Regions from separate parts of the Caballeronia eucalypticola genome, predicted to be linked through region 2. Evidence: riboswitches for the same ligand, from Rfam matches in the RefSeq annotation. Region 2 holds a riboswitch; the other holds the start of a gene.

Region 1 (15,713 bases), on a different contig from region 2:
ATGGCTGAAGGCTATAACTTCGCCTACCTCGATGAACAAACCAAACGCATGATCCGTCGCGCGCTGCTGAAGGCCGTGGCCGTGCCGGGTCACCAGGTGCCGTTTGCATCGCGGGAAATGCCCTTGCCGTATGGCTGGGGAACGGGTGGCTTGCAGGTTACGTCGGCGATCATCGGACGCAGCGACACGCTGAAGGTGATCGACCAGGGATCGGACGAAACCACTAACGCCGTGAATATTCGCCGCTTCTTTGCGCGCACGGCGGGTGTTGCGACCACCACGCGCACGGTGGATGCATCGATTATCCAGACGCGTCACCGGATTCCGGAAACGCCGCTGACAGAAGCGCAGATCCTGGTGTATCAAGTGCCAATGCCCGAGCCGCTATTCAGGCTCGAACCGCGCGTCACCGAGAGCCGCAAGCTCCACGCGCTGGCGGACTATGGGCTGATCAACGTGAAGTATTACGAGGACATCGTGCAGCACGGCAGCATTGCGACCACCTACGACTACCCGGTGCTCGTGAACGATCGATATCTCACGTCGCCATCGCCCATCCCGAAGTTCGATAACCCGAAGATGCACATGAACCCTGCGCTGCAACTTTTCGGCGCGGGGCGCGAACGCCGCATCTACGCGATTCCGCCTTATACGAAGGTACGGAGTCTCGATTTCGAGGATCATCCGTTCACCATCCAGCAATGGAATCACGATTGCGCGTTGTGCGGTTCGCGTGAGAGTTTCCTCGACGAGATGATTGTGGACGACGCGGGTGCACGCATGTTCGTGTGTTCGGACAGCGACTACTGCCAAGAACGCCGCGCAGGTCAGGAGAAAGCATGAACTTATCCACACCCGCACTCCCTCTGCTCACCGGCCGCGGACTGACGAAGCGCTACGACGGCAGCGGCGGCTGTGTCGACGTGGACATCGACATCTATCCGGGCGAAGTGCTTTGCATTGTCGGCGAATCCGGTTCCGGAAAATCCACGCTGTTGAATGCGCTGGCGCTGCGAACTCCCGTGAACGATGGCGCGTTGCACTATCGCACCGTCGAAAATGACGTGCTCGATCTGTTCACGTTGCCCATGGCGCGCAGCCGGATGCTGGCGCGTGCCGACTGGGGTTTTGTCCACCAGAACGCACGGGACGGACTGCGTCACGGCGTGTCGGCGGGGGCGAATATCGGCGAGCCGTTGATGGCGAACGGGGCACGCCACTATGGACGTCTGCGTGAAACAGCCTCGGACTGGATGAATCAGGTTGAACTGGACGCCACACGTATTGACGAATTGCCGTCCGCGTTTTCAGGCGGCATGCAGCAGCGGCTTCAGATAGCGCGCAACCTTGTCACGAAGCCGCGCCTTGTATTCATGGACGAGCCCACAGCGGGGCTGGATGTGTCAGTGCAGGCGCGGCTGCTGGACCTGCTTCGCACGCTGACCGCCAAGCTTCATCTTGCTGCCCTGATTGTCACGCATGATATTGGTGTGGCGCGTTTGCTCGCGCATCGTCTGATGGTGATGAAGGACGGGCGAGTGGTCGAGAGCGGACTGACCGACCAGGTGCTCGATGACCCGCAACATCCCTATACACAGACGTTGGTTGCGTCCGTGCTGCCCGTTTGAGGTACGAGAATGAATGCCAAGGCTGATCTTTCCAATGAACTTGCGTTTGCCGAACGCGCGACGCTGATGCTGCGCGCACGGGGCGTCGAGAAGACCTTTACGCTGCATCAGCAGGGTGGCGTGCGTATTGCTGCGTTGAGCGGTGTGTCGCTCGATGTGGAACGCGGCGAGTGTGTCGTGTTGTCGGGGCCTTCGGGTGCCGGCAAGAGCACGTTGCTGCGCTGCACGTACGGTAACTATCTGCTCACGCGTGGCACGGTTGCCATCCGCGACGAAAGCCAGTCATCGCAATACCTTTCGCTATCCGATGCATTGCCACACGATGTAATCCGTTTGCGCCGCACTACCATGGGTTATGTGAGCCAGTTTTTGCGCGCTATCCCGCGGGTGTCGTCGCTCGATCTCGTGAGCGAACCACTGATCTCACGCGGCATGGATGAAGAACAAGCGCGGGCACGTGCGGGCGCTTTGCTTGAACGCCTCAACGTGGCGCGGCGGTTGTGGACGCTTGCCCCCGCCACGTTCTCTGGCGGTGAACAACAACGTATCAACATCGCGCGCGGTCTGATTGTCGAACAGCCTCTTCTGCTGCTCGACGAACCCACGGCGTCGCTCGATGCCGAGAACCGGCAGGTGGTCGCTGACCTGATCGTGGAAGCACGCGAGCGGGGCGCGGCAATTGTCGGTATTTTCCATGATGAGGACACGCGTGAACGTGTGGCGACTCGTCTGATCCAACTCAACGCTCCCGCCGGGCAAGTGGACCCGGCGACAACAGCGACCACGGCATCATCGATTACGGAAACCTTGCAGACATGCTGATCAAAAACGCGCGCATTGTCACTCGCGATGAAGAGTTCACAGGCGTAGTACGAGCCGCCGGCGGCCGCATTACTGAAGTAGCGCCCGGCACGACATCGGTTGCGGAAGCGGAAGACTGGGGCGGTGATTATCTGTTGCCCGGACTCGTTGAACTGCATACCGACAACATCGAAAAGCATATTGCGCCGCGACCCGGCGTGGTATGGAATCACGACGCCGCCATCCTCGTGCACGATGCCCAGGTTGCAACGGCCGGTATCACGACGGTCTTCGATGCACTCGGCATTGGCTCGCGCGGGGGCGTGGGCGTACGCGGCAAGGAAATACAGACCAACTGCGCACGCTCGATCGAGCGGCTGACAGCCAGCGGCATGCTGCGCGTCGATCACTTCCTGCATCTGCGATGCGAAATTGCGGCAGCAGATGTACTCGATGTATTCGACGGACTGGTTTCGCATTCGTTGCTACGTCTCGTCTCCGTGATGGACCATACGCCGGGCCAGCGCCAGTGGCACGATCCGGTGCAATGGCGCAAATATCAGGAGCGCCACGGCAAGTGGAGCGATGAACACGCGAGCACCGTGTTGAGCGAATTGACTAGCGACCAGGAGCGATACGCGCGGGTTCATCGCAACGAGATCGTGGCGCGTTGCAAGGCGCTTGGCCTGCCGCTCGCGAGTCACGACGACACTTCTGTCGAGCACGTGCTGGAAGCCGTGGAAGACGGTATTGTCCTTGCCGAATTTCCCACGACTCTGGCGGCTGCCCAGGCGGCAAGGGACCACGGCATTGCGACGATCATGGGTGCGCCGAACGTCGTGCGGGGCGGCTCGCACTCGGGCAACGTATCCGCGCTCGAGATGGCACGCGCGGGGCTGCTCGACATCTTGTCGTCGGACTACGTGCCATCGAGTTTGCTGACCGCCACGTTCGAACTCGTCGACAAGGCCGGCTGGTCGCTGCCTCAGGCTATTCGCACGATATCGTCGGCGCCGGCCAAAGCAGCGGGTCTGACGGATCGCGGCGCGGTTGCGCTGGGTCTCAGGGCTGATTTCGTACGGGTCGCCATGGCAGATCGCTTGCCGGTTCCGCGGTCTACGTTCCTGGAAGGGCAACGGGTGGCGTAACTGTCGGCAGGGGGCGCGTCGTCCCTGAACGACGACGCGTGCTCGACGCATAACAACGCCAAGGCGCGCCTAAACCACGCTTGATTGAAAAGCAATTGTTGACCCCGCACGCCTGGACCACACGGCATTCTGTCGAGCCGGCGTTTTGTTCCGGGTATGGGGCACAGCACCCCGTCAAATAGCCTCGTACTTGTGCGAGTGACCATCACTGCGCGTTAAGTAAAACAAAATCCCCGCTTCAGAAATCACGACTTCGCGAAACGGGCAGACGGGTTCATAGTTGCATTCACTGCAACGCTGCTGATCGACCCTGCTGCCACGTACAACGAGAGACGCCATCGTGCCCGAAGTGCCCGACTCAACTAATCCGACTGCTCCAACCGAAGATTTCAACGACTGGCTGGACAAAACGCAAGTTGTCCACGACGTCATCACTGCGTTCCCGCTCGCGGCAATGGCCGCTACGCTGAATCGCAAACCAGAGACGAAAAATGTGCCGCCGTTATGGCACTGGCTCTATTTTTTACCGATTTCGCCCCTGTCTGAGACCGGTCCCGACGGTCACCCGAAGCGCGGCGGCTTCTTGCCGCCCGTGCCGCTGCCGCGCCGCATGTGGGCGGGCGGACGCCTGACATTTCACGCACCGCTGATGGTTGGCGAACAGGCGACACGCACGTCGACCATTGTGGATATCGAAGACAAGACGGGTCGTACCGGCCGGCTCGTGTTCGTGACGGTGCAGCATGAAATTGAAGTGGACGGTGCGCTCAAAATTGAAGAGGAGCACGATATTGTCTATCGCGACGAACCCGCTCCCGATGCTTCCAATGCACCGAAAAAAGAGCCGGCCAAAGCACCCGTCGATGAATCCTTCAGCCGGGAAATTCCGACTGACCCGGTGTTGCTGTTCCGCTACTCGGCGCTGACTTTCAACGGTCACCGGATTCATTACGATCACCCATACATTACGCAGGAAGAAGGGTATCCGGGCCTGATCGTCCATGGTCCGTTGATCGCGACATTGCTCGTGGAACTCGTGCGCCGCGAGTTGCCCGATGCGAACATCGCGAGCTTCGCGTTCCGGGCGCTGCGCCCGACCTTCGCGCCCAATCCGTTCACCGTGTGCGGCAAACCGTCGGAGGATGGCCGAACGATCGAGTTATGGGCCAAAGACCATGATGGTTGCCTGACGATGCGCGCTACCGCTACGCTCGCCTGAAACTGAAAATCAAATCTAAAAAGCCCTTATGCAGACCACTCACTCCGATCAGTTCCAGGACATTCGGGAAGCCGTTCGCGATCTGTGCCAGCAATTTTCCGGCGGCTACTTTCGCAAGATAGATGAAGCGCGTGGTTATCCGGAAACCTTCGTCGATGCGCTGACAAAGGCCGGCTGGCTTGCCGCATTGATTCCGCAGGAATATGGCGGTTCGGGACTGGGCTTGACGGAAGCGTCGGTGATCATGGAGGAGATCAATCGGGCCGGCGGCAACTCCGGTGCGTGCCATGGTCAGATGTACAACATGGGCACGTTGCTGCGGCATGGCTCGGCGCAACAGAAAGAGCGCTATTTGCCGCAGATTGCGAGCGGTGACTTGCGTCTCCAGTCGATGGGCGTCACCGAGCCGACCACCGGCTCGGACACGACGAAAATCAAGACCACTGCGGAGCGCCGCGGCGACCGCTATGTCATCAACGGCCAGAAAGTATGGATCTCGCGAGTGCAGCATTCCGACCTGATGATCCTGCTGGCCCGAACAACCCCGCTCGCCGATGTCAAACGCAAGTCCGAAGGCATGTCCATTTTCATCGTCGACTTGCGCGAGGCGATCGGACACGGCATGACCGTGCAGCCGATCCTGAACATGGTCAATCACGAGACCAATGAGCTCTTCTTCGACAACCTGGAAATTCCCGCAGAAAACCTGATCGGCGAAGAAGGTCAAGGGTTCAAATATATCCTCGACGGCCTCAACGCGGAACGTACCCTGATTGCGGCGGAATGTATTGGCGACGGCTACTGGTTCGTCGACAAGGTGACCGCTTATGCGAAGGAGCGCATCGTGTTCGGACGGCCTATCGGGCAGAACCAGGGCGTGCAGTTTCCGATCGCGCGCTCGTTCGTCAACGTGGAAGCGGCGAGCCTGATGCGCTTTGAAGCGGCGCGTCGCTTCGACGCCCACGAACCTTGCGGCGCGCAAGCCAACATGGCGAAGTTGCTGGCGGCCGATGCATCGTGGGAGGCAGCAAACGCATGCCTTCAATTCCACGGCGGCTTCGGGTTCGCCTGCGAATACGATGTCGAACGCAAGTTCCGCGAGACGCGCCTGTATCAGGTGGCGCCTATTTCCACGAACCTGATCCTCTCGTATGTCGCTGAACATATCCTCGGTTTGCCACGCTCGTTCTAAATCATGAGACCACTCGACGGCATCAAAGTCATTACACTGGAACACGCGATTGCCGCGCCGTTCTGCACGCGCCAGCTTGCCGATCTGGGCGCACGCGTGATCAAGATCGAGCGGCCGGGAACCGGCGATTTCGCACGCGGTTATGACGAACGTGTCGATGGGCTTGCGTCGCATTTCGTCTGGACGAACCGCTCGAAGGAAAGCCTGTCACTCGATGTCAAGCAACCCGAAGCGGCGAAGATTCTCGATACCCTTGTCGCCGATGCCGACGTGCTCGTGCAAAACCTTGCACCCGGCGCGGCGGACCGGCTCGGGCTTGGCTACGACACATTGAGCGTGAAATACCCGAAGCTGATTGTCTGCGATATCTCGGGCTACGGCGCTGACGGTCCGTATCGGGACAAGAAGGCGTATGACTTGCTGATCCAGAGTGAATCCGGATTCCTGTCGATTACCGGTTCACCCGGCGAGCCGGCAAAAGCAGGTTGCTCGATCGCCGATATCGCTGCCGGCATGTACGCCTACTCGAACATCCTGAGCGCATTGATTTTGCGCGGACGCACCGGCAAGGGCTGCCGGATCGATGTTTCGATGCTCGAAAGCATGGTCGAGTGGATGGGTTATCCGTTGTACTACGCAATCGGTGACCAAAGTCCGCCGGCTTTATCCGGCGCATCGCACGCGACCATCTATCCGTACGGCCCGTTTCTGGCGGGAGATGGAAAGACGATCATGCTGGGTTTGCAGAACGAACGTGAATGGAAAGTGTTCTGCGAGCGCGTGCTTGAACAGCCGTCGCTTGCCGCCGATCCGCGCTTCGACGCGAACTCGAAACGATCAGCATCACGCGATGCCTTGCGAGCGCTGATCGTCGCGGCGTTCAGCAAATTGACCGCAGCCGAGGTTTTGCAGCGGCTCGACGCCGCCGGCATTGCCAACGCGCAGATGAACACGCTGGCTGATGTCTGGGCGCACCCGCAACTCGAGTCGCGTGGCCGCTGGCGTGAGGTGGGGACATCGGCGGGACCGATTCCCGCGTTGTTGCCGCCGGGCACGCCGAACGGTTTCGAACCGCGCATGGACGCGGTTCCGGCGCTGGGCGAACATACCGACGCCATCCTGCGAGAGCTCGGCTATGAAGCCTCGCAGATCCAGGCGTTGCGCGTAACGGGCACCATCTAAACTCTTCAGGCAATCACAACGATGACCGATCATTCCAGCCGGACGCTCGCGACGTTCGCGGCATCACTTCACTTCGACGATATTCCGCAGCACGTCGTGGAGCGCGCGGTGAACTTGTACGTCGACTGGCTTGGGTCGGCGCTCGGAGGCAAGGGCGCGCGGCCGGTCGAAAGCATTGCGTTATTTGCGAGCATGGCGGGTGCCGCGAACGGCAACGGGCAAGCCGAAGTGCTGATCGACCGCACCCGCGCAACACCGTATTTCGCCGCGATGGTGAACGCCGCCGCCTCGCATTTCGTGGAACAGGACGACGTGCACAACGGCTCCGTCTTTCATCCGGCAACCGTGGTGTTTCCTGTCGCGCTGGCATTGGCGCAGGCGGCGCATGCGTCGGGCCGAGACTTTATCGCCGCCGTGGTAGCAGGATACGAAGTGGGGATACGCATCGGCGAATTTCTCGGGCGTTCCCACTACAAGGTCTTTCATACGACGGGTACAGCAGGGACCGTGGCGGCGGCTGCCGCGGCGGGACGGATGCTCGGGTTGTCGCCGGTGCAGATGCTTGACGCGTTTGGTTCGGCTGGTACGCAGGCGAGCGGCCTGTGGGAATTCTTGCGTGACGCCGCCGATTCCAAACAGCTTCATACGGCCATGGCGGCTGCCAACGGTTTGATGGCGGCAACGCTGGCCGCCGATGGCTTCAAGGGCGCCACGCGCATCCTGGAGGGCGAGAAGGGCATGGCGGCAGGCATGTCCACCGACGCCGACCCGTCCCGCCTCACCGACCGCCTGGTCGAACGTTGGGCGCTCACCGAAACCTCATTCAAGTATCACGCTGCGTGTCGCCACACTCATCCCGCCGCCGACGCGCTGCTCGCGGTAATGGCGGAGCATGGCCTCAAGCCGCAAGACATCGAGCGCGTGACGGCGCGCGTGCATCAAGGTGCAATCGACGTGCTCGGCGCGGTGACCGTGCCCACGACGGTTCATCAGGCCAAGTTCAACATGGGTACCGTGCTGGCGCTGGTCGCGTATCACGGTTATGCGGGGGTGACCGAGTTCGAAGAAAACTATGCCGCTACGCGCATTATCGATTTTCGCAGCCAGGTGGAGATGGTCTTCGACGAAGAAGTTGACCGCGCTTATCCCGCGCGCTGGATCGGCAAGGTGACGGTGCACACGCGCGATGGCCGCGAACTGACCGGGCGTGTCGATGAACCAAAGGGAGACCCCGGTAACACGCTCTCGCGCGATGAGATTGCCATGAAGTTTCGCCGGCTTGCCGAATTTTCAGGCGCTGCGTCAGATGAGGAAGCATCGCGTTTGCTCGATGCGGCGTGGGGCATTGCGTCGGAGACACGCATTGGTTCGCTGTTTGAAGTGGATGTGCGGGCATGAGCGAGCGTTCTTATTTGTTCGTGCCGGGGAATCGTCCCGAGCGCTTCGAGAAGGCTCGCGCGAGCGGTGCCGACGCAGTGATCTTCGATCTGGAAGACGCGGTTCAGCCGCAAGAAAAATCGGTCGCCCGCGAGACGGTGCGCGCGCATCTGGATGCAGACCGTCCTGCGTTCGTGCGCATCAATGCAGCAGATACCGAGTGGTTCGCCAACGATGCAGTGGCGATCGCCAATCATCCGGGCGTGGCGGGCATCGTATTGCCAAAGGCTGAAACGCGTGAGCAGATAGAGACGGTGCTGGCGCATGCGCATCCGTCGCTGACCATCCTGCCGATCGTGGAAACCGCACGCGGATTCGCTAACCTTGCGCTGTTATGCGCGACGCCGCGCGTGAAGCGCATTGTGTTCGGCACGCTGGATTTTCAGATCGACCTGAACATCGAGGGCGACGCCGAGGAACTCGATATGTTTCGCTCGCAGATCGTGCTCGCGTCAAGATTGGCCGGCCTGGCCACGCCGGTCGATGGCGTCTCGACCGTGCTGGACGATTCCGCATTCATCGAGTCTGAAGCACGGCGCGCCCGTCGTTTCGGTTTCGGCGCGAAGCTCTGCATTCATCCGAAGCAGGTCGACGCCGTGCATCGCGCGTATGCGTGGACGGACGCGGAGCTGGCGTGGGCGAAACGTGTGCTGCAAGCGGTGGAGGCAAGCGGCGGCGCTGCGGTGGCCGTCGATGGAAAGATGGTCGACATGCCGGTGATCCTGAAAGCACGGCGAATAATGGACGCGCACCCGTAGCAAATTTTGCTTTGTTGGAGATGCGCTTCGTGGTCCGTTAAGATTGCAGTCCCGGTTCATTTCCGCGACCGCTATGCGGACTTCCGCCCGCCGCCAATATGCATTTCGATTTCGTCGATCTGACGCTCATTGTCAATCTGGCCGACACCAGGAACCTCGCACGCGCTGCCGAGCGCTGCCATATCTCGCCGCCCGCGGCGAGCAACCGTATCAAGAACCTTGAAGAGCAACTCGGTTTCAAGCTGCTGTACCGCACAAGTCACGGTATGACGCTGACCCCGGCGGGTGAGGCGTTTGTGCATCATGCGCGCCTGGTGCAGGAGCGCGTGGAGCATCTGGCCGGCGACATGCAAGAGTACGGCGAGGGCATCAAGGGCCATGTGCGGATCTGGGCCAACACCACCGCGATCAGCGAATTCCTCCCTTCGGTGCTGAGCGCTTTTCTGCGTGACCACCCGGATATCAATATCGACTTGCGTGAAGTGCTAAGCGGAGAGATCGTCAAAGGCGTAGCGGAGAGTGCGACGGATATTGGCATCGTGGCGGGTAACGTGCATGCCGATCATCTTGAAATGCTGCCTTATCGCGATGACCGGCTTGTGCTGGTGACGTCGCTGGATCATCCGTTAGCGGGCGAAAAATCAGTCGATTTCGCTCAGACGCTGAACGACAATTTCGTCGGATTGCCAACGACCAGCGCGATCCATGCGTTCATTGTCACCGCTGCAAACGCGCTGGGCGCGCGCCTGAAACTGCGTATCCAGGTAGGCAATTTTGAAGCCGCATGCCGGATGATCGAACTGGGTGTTGGCATCGGCATCGTTCCTGAGTCGGTGGCAATACGCCACGGCAAGACCTTGAAAATCCACATGATTCGATTGAACGATCCCTGGGCCGAACGCAAGCTCAAGATCTGCGTGCGCAGTATGAAAGACCTGCCGCCGCTCGCACGCGCGTTGGTTGACCGGCTGACGAGCACGGTGTGAGCGCTGTGTGATCGCGAACCAGCCTTCATGCAGCGCCGGTCAATGCAGCAGCGAGCGCTGCCGGAACGCCTGCGCCGGCTGCTAGCTGCGGTGTTTTATGCCAGTCCGCGCAACGTTGCAAAGCCTTGCGCAGATCAGCCGTCAAGCCTGTTCCCACCCGCACCCCCGGCTCGATATACAACGACTTGAGTTCGAAAATACCTTGCGTACGATGGGCCTTCGCGTCCACCCGTCCGATCAGGCGCCCGCGATGCAAGATTGGGAGTACGAAGTAACCGTACTTCCGTTTTGCGGCAGGGGTATAACACTCGATCACGTAATCGAATCCGAACAACGTGCTCGCCCGCTTGCGGTCCCAGACCACCGGATCGAATGGTGACAGTACCGTGGTCACCGTGGAAGCAAGGCGGCCGGCGACCACGTCGTCCAGCTTGTCCGCCAGATCGCGATGCACGAACGCGTCGGCCTTCCAGTCCTCGACGCGCACGGGTATCAACTCACCAGCATCGGCCAGCTCATGTAAGGCCGAGGTGTACGGACGGCGCGGCATGCGGTAATAGTCGGCTACCCAGTCGGCCAGGCTAATGCCCAGCGCCCGACAAGCGCGCTTGAGCAGTTCCTGAGAAACGGTTTCGACAGGTGGCAGGTCGCGCGAATCATTCCACTGCGGCAGCACGCGTTCGGTTACATCGTAGATCCGTTGAAAATTGCGTCGCTCGGCGACCATCAACTCGCCGGTTGCGAACAGCACTTCCAGGTGCCGTTTCTCTGGTTTCCAATCCCACCAGCCCGCGCCGTTGCCGCCTTCCCGAGCGAAATCGGCTGAGCGGATAGGGCCGTTCTCACGGATTTGCTCAAGCAGGCGCTCGATGTCGTCACGATATTTCTCATGCCACTCCGCCGCGTATTTCCAGCCCATCCCTACGGGATCGAGCATTCGGTGACGCAACAGACCGTAGTCCTCTATGGGCACCAGGCAGGCCTCGTGCGACCAGTATTCGAACAGGTAACCCTCGGCCAGATGCTCGTCGAGCCATTGCGGTTGATAGTCGCCAACACGGCTGAACAACACAAGATAAGGACTGCGAGCAACCACGTGGATGGTGTCGATCTGCAACTGCGCCATGCGGCGAATAGCGTCCAGCACGTCTGGTTTTGTCGCCTTGCGGCGCGGCGGCGCAAGCAGTCCTTGGGCGATCAGATGCAGGGTACGGGCGGCCGAAAGGGGGATTGTTTCCATGCGGTGGGTTCGTGAGCGGGAGCACGTTGGCCGACTACGTTACCAGAGGACCGGCCAGGACGCGCGACGGCCAAGCACCATTGCAGGATTCGTCGAACATGCCGATGGCCGGGCTTACCTTTCAGTCCCGCATCAGCGCCCGGCGCCCGGTTCGGCGCCGGAGGAACGGGCAGGGAGCACGCCGTGCCCCCTCACGTACCCTTATTCTCGCCGTCATCTAGGCATTTTCCCCTACGTTCAAATCGCTTGACTGCCAAGAAATGGCACCCTACATTTTGATCCTGTTCATACATGTACTTTTTTGAGCGGATAGGTAGGTAACTTGTTCACTGCCGTGGCACTTCCGATATTTTTATCACCGGGGGGGTTATGAAGCTGGGTCGATACGCTGCATGTGCAGCGTTGTTGTCGTGTAGTTATGCCCACGCAGATTCTGGCGTGACGCTCTACGGTATCGTGGACGAATTCTTTCAATACGTGAACACGGGCAATCATTACACCGCAGCCATTGGATCGAGTTCCGAATGGGCCAGCCGTTTTGGACTAAAGGGCTCCGAGGATATCGGCGGCGGCAACAAGGTTAATTTCCAGCTCGAGAATGGCTTTAATCCGAACGACGGCTCATTCGCTTCTACCGGCCAGATGTTCAACCGGCAGGCGTGGGTCGGGTTATCGGGTAATTGGGGTGAGGTGAGACTGGGCCGCCAGAACTCGCCGGTCTTTTACGATCAGGGTTATCTGGACGCATTTGGAGCCGCGACTCAAGCGTCCGGATTCAGCAACATGATGACCTACGTTGTGCGCACGAGTAATACCGTCTCGTACCAATCGCCGGTCATCGGAGGCTTGCAGGCAGGCGTCTACGCCGGTTTTGGCGACGCGGGAGGATTGCGCTCGGCAGGATCGGGCTATCAGGCCGACCTTCAATACAACAGTGGGCAGATCGCCGCTACTGTGGCATGGCAGGCTGTGAAAAACGCCAGTAATTCCTCAACCGATACCGCCATGGAAGTGGGCGCTTCTTACACCATCCAGAAGGCCACGATTTACGCCGGTTGGGCCGCGAGCAGATGGACGGATATCAATCTGAACGTGGACGTTTACGGCGTTTCCGGCAAATATCAATTCACGCCGAGTGTATTCGTGGCATTAGGCTATACCGCGTTGCATGATAAAACCGCCGCTGGCAACAATGCGAATCAGATTGCCGCGCTGGCTCAGTATGATCTCTCTAAAAATACCAGCGTATACAGCACGATTTCTTATCTGACCAACCACAATCAGGCGTCTTATACGCTGGCCGGATCGGCGAATTCAGGCTTGCCGCTGGCCTATGCCGGCGCCAATCCGCACGGCATCTCAATCGGCATGTTTCATAAATTCTAGGTGACGTTATCGGTATGACATGTGCAAAACATGTCCATGCATGTCTGCTTCACGAAGAGTCTCCGCAATCGACTGCGCCGCAGTGAAAAACGTTTGAACAATACAGGCGCGTCGAAAGCGGACCTGGTCGCAGCAGGGCAAAAGGCCGATGACCTGATAACCCTCACCGGGTAGTGCTGGATGGGTTTTCAGAAGTAAAATGCGCGCTTACGACTCGTGGAAGCTGGTGTAAATCCAGCGCGGTCGCGCCACTGAGACCGGTTTCATCGCAAACCGGAAGTCAGACCTCGGCGTCGTATCCCTCTTTCCGACTTTGGGGCGCGCACTCCCCGGGAGATAAGCATATGACCGATACTGCCCGCCATCCGGGCATCCAGCCGAGGCGGCATTGCCTTGATTCCCCAGCTTGGTACGCGTTGGCGAGCCACCCTCGCGTCGATAACCCTGTTGCCTGCTTGCCGCGTCTGGCAAGGTCAACGACTCAGGCATGAGCCGGTATTAGCCTCGCGATAAAACCCATTGGTTGCTTCGAGAATATGCCTGACCGCTGTACATGCTCGCAGGATGATCCCTGTCGAAGCGGACTTGTAGCATCGGGTCGTGGCGTCCGCGGCCGGGCAGTGACCCCCTAAAGACCATGGGTCTTGTCATGCCGGCATCCAAAACCGGCATGCTGCATTTTCGTTCGCAGCATGCCTACAGTATTCCCCATAACAAGGTTTTCGCCGTATGAAGTTCCGTCATTTCATCCTCACCTCTGCGCTGACGGTTTCGGCATGGCAGGTTGCACAAGCCGCGGACGATTCGTCGTTGCCGCAACCGGAACAGCTCCCGTCCACTGCCACATTGCCGAACATTGTCGTCACCGGTGACACGCAGCATTTGCCGCAATCGTTCGATCAGCGCTATGCATCTACACAAGTTCTCACCCGCGCGGATCTCGACCGCCTGTCGCCAAGTGACCCGAGCATCACGCAAGCCCTCGCAACACTGCCGGGCGTGACCATTTCACAAAACGGCGGCCCCGGCTCGCTTTCCTCCGTCAGCATCCGTGGTTCATCAGGCAGTCAGGTCGCGGTGTTCATCGATGGTATCCGCGTTGGTTCGTCGACTACGGGACAAGCCGCATGGGCCGATCTGCCGACCTCCGCCTTTGATCGCGTTGAAGTGATTTCAGGGCCGGCGGCCGCTTCATTCGGCGCGGATGCGGTGGGTGGCGTCGTGCAACTCTTCACGAACCACGCAGCCAACCAGCCCAACCAGACCACGATCTCAACAGGCGGCGGGTCGAACAAAACATTCGATACGCAGATCCGCACCTCAGGCAGTATTCCGTCCACGGGACCGCTCTCGGTACTGTCCGGGCTGACTTATTCGCTGGGCCTGCACGACTACAATACTGCGGGAATCGATGCAACCCAGCCTGGCGCTTACGGTCATGAGGATGGCCGCAATCCGTACCATGCTCAGGACGTTGATGCGCGTCTCGGCTATGCGCGCGACAACTGGTCGATCTCCACATTCGCGCTGTATCACCGGTCCGATCTGTCCTACGACAATGCCGGCGGCGACAACCGTCAGCTTGATCATCAACTGACGACTGGCGCTGCATTTCATCTGGACATCACGCCGTACACGCAGTTTGACCAGTCTGTCGGTTACGCCACGGACCGTCAGTTCCTCTACGCGAACGACCCGGCCATTCCGACCGATGAGATCGACTCGACGCGCCTCAGCACATCGACTTCGCTGACCCATCAGGAACGCGGAATCACGCTCTTCAGTCTGCCGGTATCCGGCGAGACCAAGCTCGCGTACGACTTCACCCGTGAACAAGCTTTCCTCCCAGTCGATATTCCCACGGGCCTGCCGACACGCAACGATTCGGCCTTTTCACTCCATCAATCGATGACGCTCGGTGCGTTTTCTTTGTTCCTGGCCGGGCGCCACGAGATCATTCAGGGCCGGTCGGTCAATACCGGCAATGTCGCGCTGGCTTATGCGATCACCCCTGTTTATACGGCGCGCGTTTCGTATGGCAACGCATTCCGGCTTCCGACTTTCAACGACCTCTACTACCCGGGTTTCGGGAATCCGAACCTGCTGCCTGAGCGCAGTGACACGGTCGAAGCAGCACTAGATGCGGCCACGTCATGCGGTACCTTTACGGCCGCTATTTATGACACTCGCGTGCATGACCTCATCACTTATGACTCGGTGACTTTTCTCCCGGTGAACGTAGGGCGCGCGCATATTCAGGGCATCGACCTGTCGTACAAGGGCACGCTTGGCAACTCGACATTTGTCAGTCTCGCAATTGGAATCTTGAATCCGCAGGACGTTACCGACCAGACGTGGCTTAACCGTCGTCCGCGCCAGACCGTCAGCCTGAACGTCGATCACACGTGGGATGAGTTTCATCTGCATGCGCTTAGCACTGGCGTATCCTTGCTTTACGGCGGGTCGACCTACGACGACCAGTTCAACGCAACCTACCTGCCTTCGTACACAATCGTTGGCCTGCGTGCCGCTTACAAGGTCAATTCGCGCCTCACCGTGTCCGCCAATTTGTCCAACCTTTTTAATCGTCAGTACGTGACGGCATACGGCTACAACACGTTGGGGCGGACCGCATTCGGCAAGGTCGCATACACGTTCTAAATGTTTCTATCGTTCCGACTACTTATCATCATCACTTGATCGAGACATGTTCATGAAGCGAATCCTGATCATTGG
Region 2 (15,713 bases):
TGAATCCAATTTTTCCGCGTCTGGCACCGCCCTCGCGCCGACCTTTACCTTTACGCGGGCCATCATGAGCGCATGGGTCATCGGCATAGGCTGCCGTCGCGGTGTCAGCGTCGAACAGATTCATGCTGCCGTATTCGCGGCGCTGGGAACGCGGCCACTGGCGGGCGCTCGCGCGCTGGCATCGATTGATAGCAAGAAAGACGAAACCGCGCTGCTCGAATTCGCCGCTCGCCACGGTTTGCCGCTGCATTTTTTCTCGAAGCAACGCATCGCGCAGGTTGAAACCGGCGCGTCGGAACGCGTTCAGGCGCTGCTTGGCATCGACGGTGTGTGCGAGCCGTGCGCGTTGCTCGCGTCGCGCAATGGCCGCATTGTCGCGCCGAAGACGGTGACCGATGGCGTGACTGTCGCTATCGCTGAAGACAATCTGAATCAACAGACTGACAACGAGACAACATCATGAAAACGGACGAAGAATCGCATCTGCGCATGACCCAGCGGCGCAAGGAAGGTCACGAGAAAAAGCAGGCCGCCGCATCGATAGAAAAGGGTCTGCTGATCGTCAATACAGGCACCGGCAAGGGCAAGACCACCGCGGCGTTCGGCATGGCCGTCCGTGTGCTCGGGCATGGCATGCGGCTCGGCGTGGTGCAGTTCATCAAAGGTGCATTACACACATCCGAGCGCGATTTCCTGGGCGCAATCGCGCACTGCGACTTCATCACCATGGGCGACGGCTACACGTGGGACACGCAGAATCGCGATGCCGATATTGCTACGGCTCGCAAAGGCTGGGACGCTGCGCGCACGATGATCGAAAGCGGCGAGTATCAAATGGTCGTGCTCGATGAACTGTGCACGGTGCTCAAATACGAGTACCTGCCCCTTGACGAAGTGCTCGCGGTGCTCACTGCGCGGCCCGAGATGCTGCATGTGGTCGTGACCGGCCGCCATGCGCCGGATGCGCTGATCGAAGCAGCAGATCTTGTGACGGAGATGCGCGCGATCAAGCATCCGTATCGCGAGCAAGGCGTCAAGGCACAACGCGGCGTCGAGTTCTGACGTGCGCGCCTGCCCCGCTTTATTCATCAGCGCGCCCGCGTCGAACCAGGGCAAGACCACCGTCACCGCGGGACTCGCTCGCTATTACGCGCGGCATGGCCTGCGAGTGCGGGTCTTCAAGACCGGTCCCGACTTCCTCGATCCGATGATCCTGGAGCGCGCGTCCGGCGCGCCGGTGTATTCGCTGCATTTGTGGATGGTGGGTGAAAGCGGCTGCCGCGCGCTGCTCGCAAAAGCCGCGCAGGAAGCCGATTTGATCCTGATCGAAGGCGTGATGGGCCTCTTCGACGGCACGCCCAGCAGCGCCGATCTCGCCACCACGTTCGGCGTGCCGGTGCTCGCTGTGATCGGCGCGCACGGCATGGCGCAGACCTTCGGAGCAATGGCGTTTGGACTCGCGCGCTATCGCGCTGACCTGCCGTTTCACGGCGTGCTTGCCAATCGCGTGGCGTCGGCACGGCATGCGCAAATGCTGAGCGAATCCATTCCCGAAGGCATTCGATATTGCGGGCATCTGTCGAGCACCGACGACATTGCGCTCCCCGGTCGGCACCTCGGTCTCACGCAAGCAGCAGAGGTGGCGGACATCGATGCACGGCTAGATCGCGCAGCGGATGCCATCGGCGAGACAACGTTGCGCGAGTTGCCGCCCGCCGTAATGTTTGCCCACGAAGCCCTTGAGCAGCCTCCGCGGTTGCTCGACGGCATGCACATCGCCATCGCCCGCGACGGCGCGTTTTCGTTCATCTACCCGGCCAACCTCGATCTGCTGACGTCGATGGGCGCAACGCTCGCGCCCTTCTCACCCCTCGCCGATGAACCCGTTCCCGCGCATGCCGATGCGCTTTATCTGCCGGGTGGATATCCGGAATTGCACGCCGTTCAACTCGCCGCGAACGCAGTCAGCGCCGCCTCAATTCGTGCGCATAGTGGCGCAGGTAAAGCGGTGGTCGCGGAATGCGGCGGCATGCTGTATCTGCTCGATTCGCTGACGGACATAGAGGGCTCGCAGCATACGATGCTCGGTCTCCTGCCCGGCCACGCGAAGATGCAAAAGCGCCTGGCCCGGCTCGCGATGCAACGTGTTGAAAGCCGCCACGGCACTCACACCGGCCACACCTTCCACTACTCGTCGATGACCACTTCCATGCTGCCAGCGCTCACCGCGACGCATGCCACCACGGGCGTGGAAGGCGAAGCGATTTACCGTCACGGCCCGATCACCGCAACCTACATGCACACTTACTGGCCGACGAATCCGGCGGTAGCAGCCGCCCTCTTTCGCGGCGAAATGCTATGACAATTACCCCGATGGAAATGCCTACCGAAATAAAAGTACCGCTTGAACTCACGTTCACTATTGAGCGCGCCAGACGGCTTGAACCCGTGGGCTCACCCTGCACGGACGTATGCCGGCTCGACAAAACCACCGGTCATTGCGAAGGCTGCTTCAGAAGCCGTGAAGAAATCAAGGCATGGAAGACCATGGCCGATACCGACAAGCTCGCGCTGTTCGATACCCTCCTTGCACGCAAGACAGCGCGATAAAAAAGGGGCGGCCCGCAAGCCGCCCCTCATTGAGTCTCCGCTCGCGAAAAGCTCAAGCCGAAGCAATCCGCCGTGCCGGCACCTTCTCCAACTCGCGATGTGCAAGCGCACCGAAGAGCAAGCCGAGCGTGGTCCAGATCACCGCTTGAATACCAATCGCGGCCACGCGGAATTTCCACAGCAGCGTGGCCGAGAACAGCCTCGGCACTTCATCAATCGGCGGCAACGCAAGGTACGCCAGCGCCATCAGCACGATATACACAGCAATCGAAACCAGTACCGCGTTCCAGTTGCCATGACGCGTTTGCAAACGGCGCTGCAGCCGAACAGCAAACACCGCCACGATCAGCGAGATCGCGACCATGCCGAAAAACAACGCGGTCCGTGCGCCGATGGTGTCAGGATTGCCTACGGATGGCGGATTAGGCGGGTACTTGAGGAACGGCACAATCGCAACCGTCACGAAGCCGAACAAACCGAGCAATGCCGACGTGCCGCGTGCGCGCAAAACGCCCATCCGAGCATACGAGAAGGCGAACACGAGCGAGAACAGGCCGCCCAGTGCTGTCCCGAACACGCAAACACCGGTCAGCAAACCTAGTCCCGCTTGCGTGCCGCGACTGACAAGTTCGACGTCGTCGGCGGGATCGTGCTGATGCCCCGCCGCCGCTTCCGCTTGCTCGTGCAGCTTTTCCTGCTGCGACTCAAAAGCAATCGCCCGTTCAACTGCAGGTTCACCAAAGGTCTTGGCCACGCAAAAGCCGAGCAGGCCCGCGACTAGTCCCGCGATCATGCCGCGTATCAAAAGGTTTCGGATCATGTCGTTCTCAGTGGCAGGGAAAGCCGAGCAGATGGCGACCGTCGTGGACGAACTCGTGGATGTACATGCCCTGGAAGATCGACGTCGCGCCCTGTTCGGCGCCGACAAAATAAATCGCGAGCAGCGCAAGCAAGCCAATAAAGATAGCCCAGGGCAACACTTCGCGCACCGGAATGGGCACGGGTGCATCAAATGCGGGATTGATGCCGGAGAAACTGGCGGATGTGGCAGGGCGGTTCATGAACGACTCCAAGGGAATACGCGTCCCGTAAGACAAAAGAAAGGCTGCAGCGGGGGTCTGACTTGCAGATAGGAATATCTGCTCACAGTGGCGCGACCGTGCCGGGTTTTCACCGGCTTCCTCGCGCTGCAAGCTTGCCATTCTAAAATGAGTTGGTGGAATGTAAAGCAATCCGTTAATCGAGAGCCATGAAAACTGAACTTATCTTGCTGTGTCACGCAACTACGCGCGCGATGAAAACCGGCTCGTTTCCGAAAATAGGCGACGCTATTGATGAATCGGAGTTACCCCGTCTCCCGCAACTTGCTTCGGCGTTTCGTCCGGATCGTGTCGTCACAAGCCCGGCAGACGCGGCCATGCAAACGGGTCACACGTTCAACATTACAGCGAGTGTCGACACCTCATGGCGCGATCTTGATTACGGTCGATGGCAAGGCCGCTCAATCCGCGAGATCCATGATGAAGATGCGGAGGGTTTGGGCGCATGGCTTTCCGAACCGGGAAGCATGGCGCATGGAGGCGAGAGTCTGGAAGCCCTTCAAACAAGGGTTCGCAGCGCACTGAAGAACAATCGGGAGGCCGGAGTCACGCTGGTCGTGACGCATGCCATCGTAGTGAAGACCGTGCTGGCCACAGTCCTGGACGCACCCCTGACTGCAGTCTATTGCATGGACCTGGAGCCGCTTTCGGCCATCACACTGACCCGCTCAGGCGACGCATGGCGTCTTCGATGCAAATCTTTCGTGTGATAAAACCACCGTCGTCTTCGCTGGCGTGCGTCAGTCTGCGGCGCCGCGTGCCATCCGCTGCAGCGTCGAAGAGTCGATCGCGCCTGCGCAGATCCTGACCGCTTCTTTCAGCGTGCGGGGGCGGCCCGCCGCGAAATGCGCTTCAAGAATAGCGATGGCGCGAAGCCGTTCACCATTGCCGAGCTTCTCGCCGGTCGCTAATTCGAGCACCGATATAAAGTAGGTCGCCGGTGGCGTCGAGCGCGAAGACCCCGTTGGCGTGGCGACCGGAATGGCATCTGTCCACGCCTGTTTTGCAATGGTCGCTACATCGGATTGGGCGCGCCAATCCGCGCTTCTCAATTCACTCAGTTCAAACTCGTTTCGACTGGTCATCAATCAAGCCCTGAAATATTCCTCGGATCACTGCGGGGATAAATAGCAAGGATTATTCCAGGTTGGATGAGTACGCTAAAGACGAATCGGGACGCACCGCTCAGTGCACCCCATCCCACCGCCGTGAGAACACGATCAGCAGCGGCATCAGGATCGCCCAGCCGATAGCCAGCAAGATCATCGCGGGCAGCGGATGCACGAAGCGAACCGCGCCGAGCGCTGCGCCGGCGCGAAACGACATCGGTCCGGCAATGGCGCCGAGCACCGAAGCAAGCAGTACGCGTTGTTTGAGCCAGCCGAACGTTGTGTTGAATTGAGCGGCAAACAGCGCCCACAATGCAAGGATCCAGTAAGGTGCAGCGCCGGGCAATATCATGCCGTTGGGGTACGCCAGCAGTCCGCTGAGAACCGGCAGGCTCTCCCAGATTGCGCCCATCGCTACTACACTGACCAGTAGCTTGAACTCTGTCAGCGGCCGCTCGACCCGCGCCAGATGGATGGCGACGAGCATGACGGCTGTGGCGACGCCCATCCATGGGACGTCGTGTGCAGCGCTCAGTACACACGCAAACCAGCCGAGTTGCCCGACCACGAAATAGATGGACGGTGCCCAGCGCTCCGCCCTCGACGGGCGCCGTGTGCCAAAGGATGAGATTTGCATGCCGTTTCTTGTTTCCAGACCAGGTGCGTAAGGTGTGAAGATGCAATACCGCTCGACGTATAGCTTGCGCATATCGCATGCCGCCCGCTTGTGCACCCTAAGCACGATACCCGCGATGCCCGGACAAACGTGGATCATTCGTCTGACCATCGGCTCCGCTTTCGACGGCCCTGTCGTAACATTCCTGAAATTATCGCGCCGGATAATCGATAATTTGCAGGATTGCCGGTTTTGTATTGCCTGCAGGGACGAGTCAACGCGGTCAATACGCCCAACCAAACGGAGCTTCCCATGATTTCGCAGGATAAACAGCGCCGCTTCGAAGAAGACCTGATTGACAGCTACGACGAAGAACTCGAGATGGAAGTCGACGACCGTATCCTCGATGGCGACAGCGCGCTTTCCGCCGAAGCACGCGAGCAGCGCAAGATCTACTTTCGCGAACTGTTCCGCCTGCAAGGTGAACTCGTCAAGCTGCAGGACTGGGTTGTCGCCAGCGGCCACCGGCTCGTGGTGATCTTTGAAGGACGCGACGCCGCCGGCAAGGGTGGCGCAATCAAGCGCATCACGCAGCGGCTGAATCCACGGGTTTGCCGGGTCGCTGCCTTGCCCGCACCGAACAATCGCGAACGCACGCAATGGTATTTCCAGCGTTATGTCTCGCATCTGCCGGCGGGCGGCGAGATCGTGCTGTTCGACCGCAGCTGGTACAACCGGGCGGGCGTGGAACGCGTGATGAATTTCTGTACCGATGCCGAGTACGAAGAGTTCTTTCGCTCAGTGCCGGAATTCGAAAAGATGCTGGCGCGCAGCGGCGTGCAGATCCTGAAGTACTGGTTCTCGATCACGGATGACGAACAGGAAGTCCGCTTTCAGGCGCGCATTCAAGATCCGTTGAAGCAGTGGAAACTGAGTCCGATGGACCTGGAAAGCCGTCGTCGCTGGGAAGCCTATACGCACGCGAAGGAAGTGATGCTGGCGCGTTCGCATATTCCCGAAGCGCCGTGGTGGGTCGTGCAAGCCGTGGACAAGAAACGCGCTCGGCTCAACTGCATTCACCATTTGCTGAGCCAGGTGCCGTATCACGAGATCGATCATCCCACGATCGAGTTGCCTGACCGCGTCTTTAACGACGATTACCTGCGGCAGCCCGTGCCCGAAAGCATTATCGTGCCGGAAATATATTGATTGATGAAGGGTTTAGCAGTGGCAAGTCTTGTCATGCATGGCATGGACCTGCGGCGGCTGGACATCGCAACGATCGGCTTGATCGTGGCGATGCCTGAAGACCGCTTGAAACATGTATTGCGAACTCTTCATGACCACGACGAACGTCACTTGCATCAGGTTGAAATCGAGCGTCACCATCAGGCGCATCAAGACCAACAGCGGTAGTACGACGGCGGGTCGGTAGAGTTGTCGTTCGATTAAAGCTCTCATGACGGCTCCCGTATCCATAGTTTTATTCTACGGACCGGGAGCCCCCGGATAAACCCTCTGTTATCGAAGACACTTGTCGCACGTATTGAACAATCGCGCTAACGGTGCTGCGATTCACGCTTAACGTGACGCTACGCTCGCATCTGACTCGGACGCAACCGGTGCGGCAGGTGCAGCCGGCATGTCTCCCCAGCCACCGCCCAGCGCACGGATCAGGTTCACTGTCGACGTCGCCTGCACGCCTGCCAGTTGAACCGCTGTGCGCTGCGACTGGAGCACGGTACGCTGTGCATCGATCACGTCAAGATACGTCACCGCCCCCTCCTTGTATTGCGACTGCGAGAGCTGAGCTGCCCGGTTCGACGCATTCACCGCTTCAGCTTGCGTGCGCGTCTGGTCCTGCAGGATGCGCAGGTCCGAGAGGTTGTCCTCTACTTCCTGGAACGCCACCAGCACCTGCTGCCGGTAATTCGCGACATCCTCTTCATAGATCGCGCGTGCGTTCGCGAGATTGCCCTTGCGCCGGCCGCCATCGAAGATCGGCAAATTGAGCGCCGTGCCCGCGAACGGTCCTAGCAGGAACGTACGGCTCGACCAGTTGAAGAGATCGCCCAGCGTCGCCGATTCGAAGCCGCCCGAACCCGTTATGTTGAGCGACGGGAAAAACGCCGCCTTCGCCACCCCGATGCGCGAATTCGCCGCTGCCATTGCACGCTCGGCCGCCGAGATATCCGGCCGGCGTTCGAGCAGCGATGAAGGCAAGCCCGGCGGAATCTTGATATCGACCGGCGTCAGCGGGTTAGCCGCCATCGAGAACTGCGACGCTGCCTTACCGAGCAGCACTGCAAGACTATGCTCGGATGCAGCACGCAAGCGCTGCACCGTCATGGCGTCGGACTTGGCCGTAGCAAGTTCTGACCTTGCCTGTGCTACGTCCAGCTCGCTGATCTCACCTTCGTTAAAGCGGTTTTGCACCAGCTTCAAAGCCTGCTCGCGCAGCGTCACGGTCCGCGCGAAGACATCGCTTTCCGAATCGAGCTCACGCAGGTTGAAGTAGTTCTGCGCCACGTCCGCCTGCAACGCGAGTTGCACGGACCGGAACAGCGCTTCGCTTTGCTCGGTGTCGGCGTTCGCCGCCTTCACCGAGTCCGACACGCGGCCGAACAGATCCACTTCATACGACGCACTGCCCTCTGCACGCCACAAAGTCTGTGCCGGTACATTCCCGTTAGCGGGAAGGAACTGCGACGCCGGCGAGAGTTTCTCGCGCGTCGGACCAAAGCCTGCATCGAGTGTCGGGAACAAGCCTGCCCGCGCGGTCTGGTTGATCGCCCGTGATTCCTTCACGCGCGCGGCCGCTGCCTTCAGGTTCTGGTTCGCCTCGAGCGCCTGATGCTCCAGGTCGTTGAGCGTGGGATCGTTGAAGACCGTCCACCATTCGCCGCGCAGCACCTGTTCCGACGGCTGCGCCGTCTTCCACGTGCCCTGTTCAGAGGGCGGCAACGCAGTTTCCTGCGGTGTTTCCTTGAAGGCTGCCGGCGCGCTTACGTCGGGCTTCGTGTAGGTCGGTGCGAGCGAGCAGCCCGCGACGACCAGCAACGATCCAAGTAACGCCGACAACCCCAGCCATCGCTTCGTATTCAACGTTTTCATTTCAATCTCTCTCATGCTTCAACTGAAGCATTGACACCGCGCATGTGCGGATTGTGGCCATGCTTGTCGACGAGATGTTCGCCGCCAGCCAGCTTTCTCAACAGCACATAAAACACCGGCGTGAGCATCAAGCCGAACAGCGTCACCCCGAGCATGCCGAAGAACACTGCCACACCCATTGCATGGCGCATTTCCGAACCCGCACCCGACGACAGCACCAGCGGCACCACGCCCATGATGAAAGCAATCGACGTCATCAGGATCGGCCGCAGACGCAAGCGGCTCGCTTCGATTGCCGCTTCCACGATGGAGCGTCCCTGCATTTCCAGCTCGCGCGCAAACTCCACGATCAGGATGGCGTTCTTCGCCGACAGCCCCACGAGCACCATCAAGCCGATCTGCGTAAAGATGTTGTTGTCGCCCTTCGTGAGCCACACGCCGACCAGCGCCGAGAGAATACTCATGGGCACGATCAGGATCACGGCGAGCGGCAGCGTCAGGCTTTCATACAACGCAGCCAGCACGAGGAACACGAGCAGCACGCTGATCGGGAAGACCCACAACGCGGCATTGCCCGCGAGGATCTGCTGATACGTCAAATCGGTCCATTCGAACTTGATGCCGCGCGGCAACGTTTCAGCGGCGATGCGTTCCACTGCTGCCTGCGCCTGACCCGACGAATAACCCGGAGCCGGACCACCGTTGATATCGGCAGAGGTGTAGCCGTTGTAGCGCACCACCATCTCGGGACCATAGGTCGGCGTCACCTTCACGAGCGACGACAACGGCACCATCTCGCCATTTGCGTTACGCGTCTTGAGCAGACCGATGTCTTCCGAACTCGAACGGAACGGCGCATCCGCCTGCACCCGGACCTGATACACACGGCCGAAGCGGTTGAAGTCGTTCACATACAGCGAGCCGAGATACACCTGCATCGTGCTGAATACATCGGTGACGGAGACACCCAGTTGCTTCGCTTTCACCCGGTCCAGATCCACGTTCAGTTGCGGCACGTTGATCTGATAGCTCGAGAACGTCGGACCGAGTTCAGGCGTCTGGGATGCACGCTTGATAAACGCTTGAGTCGCGTCGTTCAATGCGGCGTAGCCCAGCGCGCCACGGTCTTCCAGTTGCAGCTTGAAGCCACCCAGCGTCCCGAGTCCAAGCACGGGCGGCGGCGGGAACACAGCAATGAACGAACCCTTGATTGCCGCGTATTTCTGGTTCAGCGAGCCCGCTATGGCGCCTGCGGAAAGTGCTGCGCCCTTACGCTCGCCGAACGGCTTGAGCGTCACGAACACAATGCCCGCGCTCGACGAATTCGTGAAACCGTTCACCGACAAACCCGGAAACTCCACCGCGCTTTGAACGCCCGGCGTCTTTCTCGCGATGTCCGTCATCTGGCGAATCACCGCCTCGGTACGATCGAGCGACGCGCCGTTAGGCAACTGCGCAAAGCTGATCAAATACTCCTTGTCCTGCGCCGGCACGAAACCGCCGGGCACGACCTTGCTCATCAGCACGGCGCCGCACAGCAGCACGATATACACGCCCATCATCAGCGCCTTGCGGTTGATGACGCCCGTTACGCCCTTGCCGTAGTTTTCCGAACCACGCTTGAAGACCTTGTTGAACTGGCGGAAGAAACCACCGAACACACGGTCCATGCCGCGCGTCAGCCAGTCCTTCGGTTCGTTATGGCCCTTCAGCAGCAAAGCAGCCAGCGCCGGCGACAAGGTGAGCGAATTGAAGGCCGAGATCACCGTCGAAATGGCGATGGTCATCGCAAACTGTTTATAGAACTGACCCGTCAAACCGGACATGAACGCGAGCGGCACGAACACGGCAGTCAGCGTCAAGGCAATGGCGATAATCGGCCCGCTCACTTCTCGCATGGCCTGATAGGTCGCCTCTCGCGCCGATAACCCCGCCTCGATATTCCGTTCAACGTTCTCCACCACCACGATCGCATCGTCCACCACGATCCCGATTGCCAGCACCATCCCGAACAATGACAACGCGTTGATCGAGAAGCCGAAAGCCAGCAGCAGCGAGAACGTACCGATGATCGACACCGGCACGGCCAGCAGCGGAATAATCGATGCGCGCCAGGTTTGCAGGAACACGATCACCACCAGCACGACCAGCGCAATAGCTTCGATCAGCGTATGGATCACTGCTTCAATACTTGAACGCACGAACTGCGTCGGGTCATAGACGATTTCATAATCGACGCCCACCGGCATGTCCGCCTTCAGTTCCTTCATGGTCTGGCGGACCTGATCGGAAATTTGCAGCGAGTTCGCACCCGGTTGCTGGTTGATCGCCATCGCGACCGCCGACTTGTTGTCGAGCAGCGAACGCAAGCCATATTCCGATGCCGCCAACTCGACCCGCGCCACATCGCTCAGATGCGTAACTGCGCCGTCGGGCGACGTCTTGAGCACGATGTCCCGGAATTCCGCTTCGGTCTGCAAACGGCCTTGCGCATTCACGTTCAGTTGCAACGGCACGTTCGACGATGTCGGCGATGCACCGATCACGCCCGCCGCCACCTGCACGTTCTGCTCGCGGATTGCGTTGACTACGTCGGTCGCCGTCATGCCACGCTGGGCGACCTTTTGCGGATCGAGCCAGATGCGCATGGAGTAATCGCCCGAGCCCCAAAGCTGAACCTGCCCCACGCCCTGGATCCGCTCAAGCCGGTCCTTCACGTTGATCAGCGCATAGTTGCGCAGATACGTCATGTCGTAGCGGTCATTGGGCGAATTCAAGTGAACCACCATGGTGAGCGTCGGCGACGACTTGATCGTCGTCACACCAAGTCGCGTCACGTCTTCCGGCAGGCGCGGCAGCGCTTGCGCCACGCGGTTCTGCACGAGTTCCTGCGCCTTGTCCGGGTCCGTGCCGAGCTTGAACGTCACCGTGATGTTCAGGTTGCCGTCGCTGTTGGCTTGCGACTGCATGTACAGCATGTCTTCCACGCCGTTGATCTGCTCTTCCAGCGGCGACGCCACAGTTTCGGCGATCACCTTCGGATTGGCACCCGGATACTGCGCATGGACGACCACGGACGGCGGCACGACTTCCGGATATTCGGAGATCGGCAGCTTGAACATGGCGATGATGCCCGCCAGCAGGATGAGCACCGACATCACACCCGCAAAGATCGGGCGGTCGATGAAAAACTTGGAAATGTTCATGACGTTTTCTTTATGTGCATGAGAGGCTGCGCGCGCGTGAGCACCGGCCGGTTCGTCCTGTCAGGAACGAACCCGCCACGTGCCACGCACACAAGGAGCCGCTGTTAAGCGCTTATAAACCCGTCTTGCAAAGCGCGTCTTATGAAGCGTCTTTGGCCGGCAACGCATTCGCCATTGCTACGGAATTGGCCTTCACCACATCGTTCGGACGTACGCGCTGCAGACCGTTCACCACGATCCGCTCGCCTGGCTGCAGGCCCTTCACAATTACGCGCATCCCTTCGCTCAAGGTGCCGAGCGTGACTTCGCGGTATTGCACGCGGCTGTCCGCGTCGACCACCATCACGAACTTCTTGTCCTGGTCGGTGCCAATCGCGGCATCGTCAATCAGCACAGCCGGATGCGGCGTGCCTCCGCCAACCTTGATGCGTGCATAGAGGCCCGGCACCAGCGAACCGTCGGCGTTATCGAAACGTGCCCGCACGCGAATCGTGCCCGAGCCCGTATCGAGTTGATTGTCGACGGACGCAACCTTGCCTTCGCGCGAGAAACCATCTTCGTTCGCGAGGCCGAGCGAGACCGGCACGCTGGCACGCGAGTCGCGGCTGAGGTAGCGCAGGTAGGTTTGTTCATCGACATCGAACGAAGCGTAGATGGGCGACACCGACACCAGCGTGGTCAGCAGCGGCGCGCTGGAACCCGTCGACACGATGTTGCCGACCGTCATTTCCGCACGCGATACCCGGCCCGACACCGGCGCGGTGATCTGCGTGTATGTCAGGTTGATCTTCGCCGTCTCGAGCGCCGCTTGCGCAGCCTTCAGGTTCGCCGCCGCTTCGTGCGACGCGTTTTGCTTCTCGTCATAGTCACGCTTGGCGATGGCGTTATCCGCCAGCAAGCGCTCCGCGCGCGCGGCATCGGTCGATGTATAACCATTGCGAGCTTGCGCTGCCGCGAGTTGCGCAGCCGCTTGATCGACTGCCGCCACGTACGGCCGCGGGTCGATGGTGAAGAGCGCATCGCCCTTCTTCACCAATGCGCCATCGGCAAAATGCACCGCGACGATAGTCCCCGGCACAAGCGGACGGATCTCGACCTTGTCGACCGCTTCCAGGCGGCCCGAATAGTTCTGGTAGTCGGTGATGGTCTTCGAGACCACCGTGGCGACATCCACTTCCATGGCCGGCGCCGACGGTTTGACGGCGGCTTCAGCACCGTTCACCGGCAGATCGCCGCGGCCGAAACCATGCATGGCAGTGAATGTTCCGATGCCTGCGACGACCAGCGCGGCGCCTAGCGCGACGGTAAGACGTTTGCGAGTGATGGACATGCGTTGCTCCGATTAAGTCGTTGAGATTGTTTGAATTTTTTGGGTGTCGCGAAGCGCCGCAACCGGCGCGGCCGTCTGCACACGAAGCCGTTTCTTGAAGAACGCGACCACGTCGGCAATGGCCGCCGGGTCCGCTGCAAGCGCGTTATGCGATGCATTGACGTGCCGCGTGACTTCCGTTGGCACGCCTGCCGCGATCAGCTCGCCCGCATATTTCTCTGCTTCGATATGCAGCAGGTCGTGCTGGGCGCTTGCGATCAGCGCCGGCGGCAGACCGGCAAGACGCCGCGATTCCAGCGGCGCTGCATACGGATGAAGCCGTTGTGATGCGTTCGGCAGATACGCGCGATAACACTGCGCGCACTCGGTCATGCAGATATCCGGCGAGCGCACTTTGTTCTCATCGGCCATGCGCGTCATGCTTGGGTCCAGCAACGGCGCGAGCAGCGCTTGCGCCAGGATCACGATGTCGCCGCGATCCCGCGCGATGGCCGCCAGACAGGTAGCGAGGTTGCCGCCTGCGTCGTGCCCCGCGACCCCGAGGCGGTTTGCATCGGCTCGTTGTGCACGAGCGTTCGCTATGGCCCATTGCGCCGCCCGATAGGCATCTTCGGGCGCGGCAGGAAACGGGAAAGCCGGCGCCAGTGAATAGCCCACCGAGATGACCCACGCCGCTGTATCCCGTGCAATGGTGCTAGCCGTGACGTCGGCATCATCCAGCGTGCCGCGCACAAAGCCGCCGCCGTGAAAATAAAGCACGACCGGGAGGACGGTGCCGTCCGAGGCGGGGCGATAACTGCGCAAGGTTATGGGTTGCGCATGTCCCGCGATTCGAACATCCTCTATGCAGAGGCCCAGATCCAGCGTCGATGCCATGGTTATTTTCAGCGCGTCCGCGCCATCCCACCCGAGTTGCGATGGAACGAATTCTGGGGGCAACGACATTTGAAATAAATGCCTATAATCCGGCAACACAATTCGGTCGCACCGAACAATCGCGATTGAAACTGCCCATTCCTGTCTGAGCGGCATCCTTATTCCTGGAGCCGCAAAGCATTGACGGTGAGAGAAAAATGGACCGGCTACAAGCTATGCAGGTGTTTACAAGAGTCGTCGACACCAATAGTTTTTCACGCGCAGCGGACACGCTGGACATGCCGCGCGCCTCGGTGACAACGATTATTCAGAACCTCGAAGCGTTCCTGAACGTGCGTCTCCTGCAACGCACGACACGGCGCCTGAACCTCACGCCGGACGGTGCTGCGTATTACGAGCGCTGCGTGCGGATCCTCGCGGACATTGAGGAGACCGAGAGTTCGTTCGCCAATACCGGCAAGGGTCCGCGCGGTAAATTGCGCATCGATATGCCGGGTTCTATTGGGCGCATGATCGTCATGCCGCAGCTTTGTGAATTCCACAACCGTTATCCGGATATCGAGTTGATGATCGGTTTCGGCGACAAACCGGTCGACCTCATTCAGGAAGGCGTGGATTGTGTCATTCGCGTGGGAACGCTGCAGGATTCGAGTCTGGTGGCGCGGCGGATTGGCGTGTTTCAGGGCCTGACCGCGGCAAGTCCGGAATATCTCGAACTGCATGGCGTGCCGCATACCATCGACGATTTGCAGCAGCACACGGCCGTGAATTATTTCTCCAGCCGCACCGGTCGCGTGATGGATATGGATTTTGTTGTGGATGGGAAGTCCATCGACGTGAAAATGCGCGGGAAGATCGCCGTGAACGACGCCGAGGCTTATATTGCGTGCGGCGTCAAAGGTGTGGGAATCGTGCAGATACCCCGCTTCATGGCGCTTCCGCATTTGCGCTCCGGCGAATTGATTGAAGTGCTGCCGCAGTGGAAGCCGTTGCCCATGCCGATTTCGGTGGTTTATCCGCATAACCGGCATTTGTCGCCGAAGGTGCGGGTTTTTGTCGACTGGGCCGCTGAGTTGTTTGAACGGTGTCCGTTGCTTTCCGGGCAGGAAGATGCCGAGCAACGGTGTCTGCCGACGGCCACGCCGGCGAAGGCTATCGTCAAGCATGGGACGCCGGATGTTGCCGGCACCGCTGAGGTGGTGGTTTAGGGAGGCGTGGGTGGGGGCAATGCCGGGTTGCACGGGTTCTGGGGTTAGCAGTTCTGGGGCAATGCCGGGTTGCTGCTGCTTAGCATAGTGGTTTGCTTAGGTTGGCTAATCTCTTTATCGCTATTAGCCACTGTGCGTGGCGGCACGTCATTTCTTTGTCCAAAGCGACAAAGAAACGAAGCAAAGAAAACGCTTTCACCGCTCTACCCTAAGTGTCCACAGCGTGCAGTTCCATTTCATGGGTGCCCCAAAAGCACGGTGCTCGCAAGAGCTTAGGATGTGTGAACCCCTCTTTCTCGCGAATCCTGACAGTAAAACGCTGCGCCCCGTACGCTCTCGGGCAAGCACCCGTGCCATAGAAACCCGCACAGCCTCACGCGTATTTGCCGCTGTGGTGCTTCGCGGGTTAGCCATCAGTTCGCATTGTTATTTGCCGGGTTATGCCTTAAGCATTCTGCAGATCCATTTCTGGGTGGTTTAAAAAATGGTTCGACATGCATACAAATTTGGAGATTGGTTTTCCGCGGATAGCGCGGGGTACTCC

The links. Region 2 has a riboswitch for cobalamin ahead of ACMX25_RS24755 (CbtB domain-containing protein). Riboswitches for the same ligand answer to the same signal wherever they lie in the genome.
Region 1: it holds a riboswitch for cobalamin, as region 2 does, so the genes downstream of both, ACMX25_RS28040 (TonB-dependent receptor domain-containing protein) here and ACMX25_RS24755 (CbtB domain-containing protein) in region 2, are expected to answer to the same signal.

The regions. Positions count from the first base shown of each region.
Region 1 is NZ_JBLKRU010000031.1:2,713-18,425, reverse strand. It holds gene ACMX25_RS28100 (alpha-D-ribose 1-methylphosphonate 5-phosphate C-P-lyase PhnJ) at 1-843, shown strand, start outside; gene phnK (phosphonate C-P lyase system protein PhnK) at 840-1,628, shown strand; gene phnL (phosphonate C-P lyase system protein PhnL) at 1,638-2,450, shown strand; gene ACMX25_RS28085 (alpha-D-ribose 1-methylphosphonate 5-triphosphate diphosphatase) at 2,444-3,577, shown strand; gene ACMX25_RS28080 (HTD2 family dehydratase) at 3,927-4,796, shown strand; gene ACMX25_RS28075 (acyl-CoA dehydrogenase family protein) at 4,825-5,988, shown strand; gene ACMX25_RS28070 (CaiB/BaiF CoA transferase family protein) at 5,992-7,170, shown strand; gene ACMX25_RS28065 (MmgE/PrpD family protein) at 7,192-8,568, shown strand; gene ACMX25_RS28060 (HpcH/HpaI aldolase/citrate lyase family protein) at 8,565-9,365, shown strand; gene ACMX25_RS28055 (LysR family transcriptional regulator) at 9,464-10,351, shown strand; gene ACMX25_RS28050 (winged helix-turn-helix domain-containing protein) at 10,377-11,591, opposite strand; gene ACMX25_RS28045 (porin) at 11,961-12,977, shown strand; adenosylcobalamin (AdoCbl) riboswitch at 13,186-13,275, shown strand; gene ACMX25_RS28040 (TonB-dependent receptor domain-containing protein) at 13,707-15,638, shown strand; gene cobF (precorrin-6A synthase (deacetylating)) at 15,691-15,713, shown strand, end outside.
Region 2 is NZ_JBLKRU010000024.1:17,243-32,955, forward strand. It holds gene ACMX25_RS24730 (cobalamin biosynthesis protein) at 65-463, shown strand; gene cobO (cob(I)yrinic acid a,c-diamide adenosyltransferase) at 460-1,062, shown strand; gene ACMX25_RS24740 (cobyrinate a,c-diamide synthase) at 1,064-2,362, shown strand; gene ACMX25_RS24745 (DUF1289 domain-containing protein) at 2,359-2,610, shown strand; gene ACMX25_RS24750 (CbtA family protein) at 2,663-3,430, opposite strand; gene ACMX25_RS24755 (CbtB domain-containing protein) at 3,438-3,671, opposite strand; adenosylcobalamin (AdoCbl) riboswitch at 3,672-3,820, opposite strand; gene ACMX25_RS24760 (histidine phosphatase family protein) at 3,860-4,420, shown strand; gene ACMX25_RS24765 (hypothetical protein) at 4,451-4,795, opposite strand; gene ACMX25_RS24770 (DUF2878 domain-containing protein) at 4,896-5,456, opposite strand; gene ppk2 (polyphosphate kinase 2) at 5,748-6,644, shown strand; gene ACMX25_RS24780 (hypothetical protein) at 6,657-6,896, opposite strand; gene ACMX25_RS24785 (efflux transporter outer membrane subunit) at 7,017-8,549, opposite strand; gene ACMX25_RS24790 (efflux RND transporter permease subunit) at 8,561-11,755, opposite strand; gene ACMX25_RS24795 (efflux RND transporter periplasmic adaptor subunit) at 11,895-13,085, opposite strand; gene ACMX25_RS24800 (alpha/beta hydrolase fold domain-containing protein) at 13,098-13,961, opposite strand; gene ACMX25_RS24805 (LysR family transcriptional regulator) at 14,159-15,169, shown strand.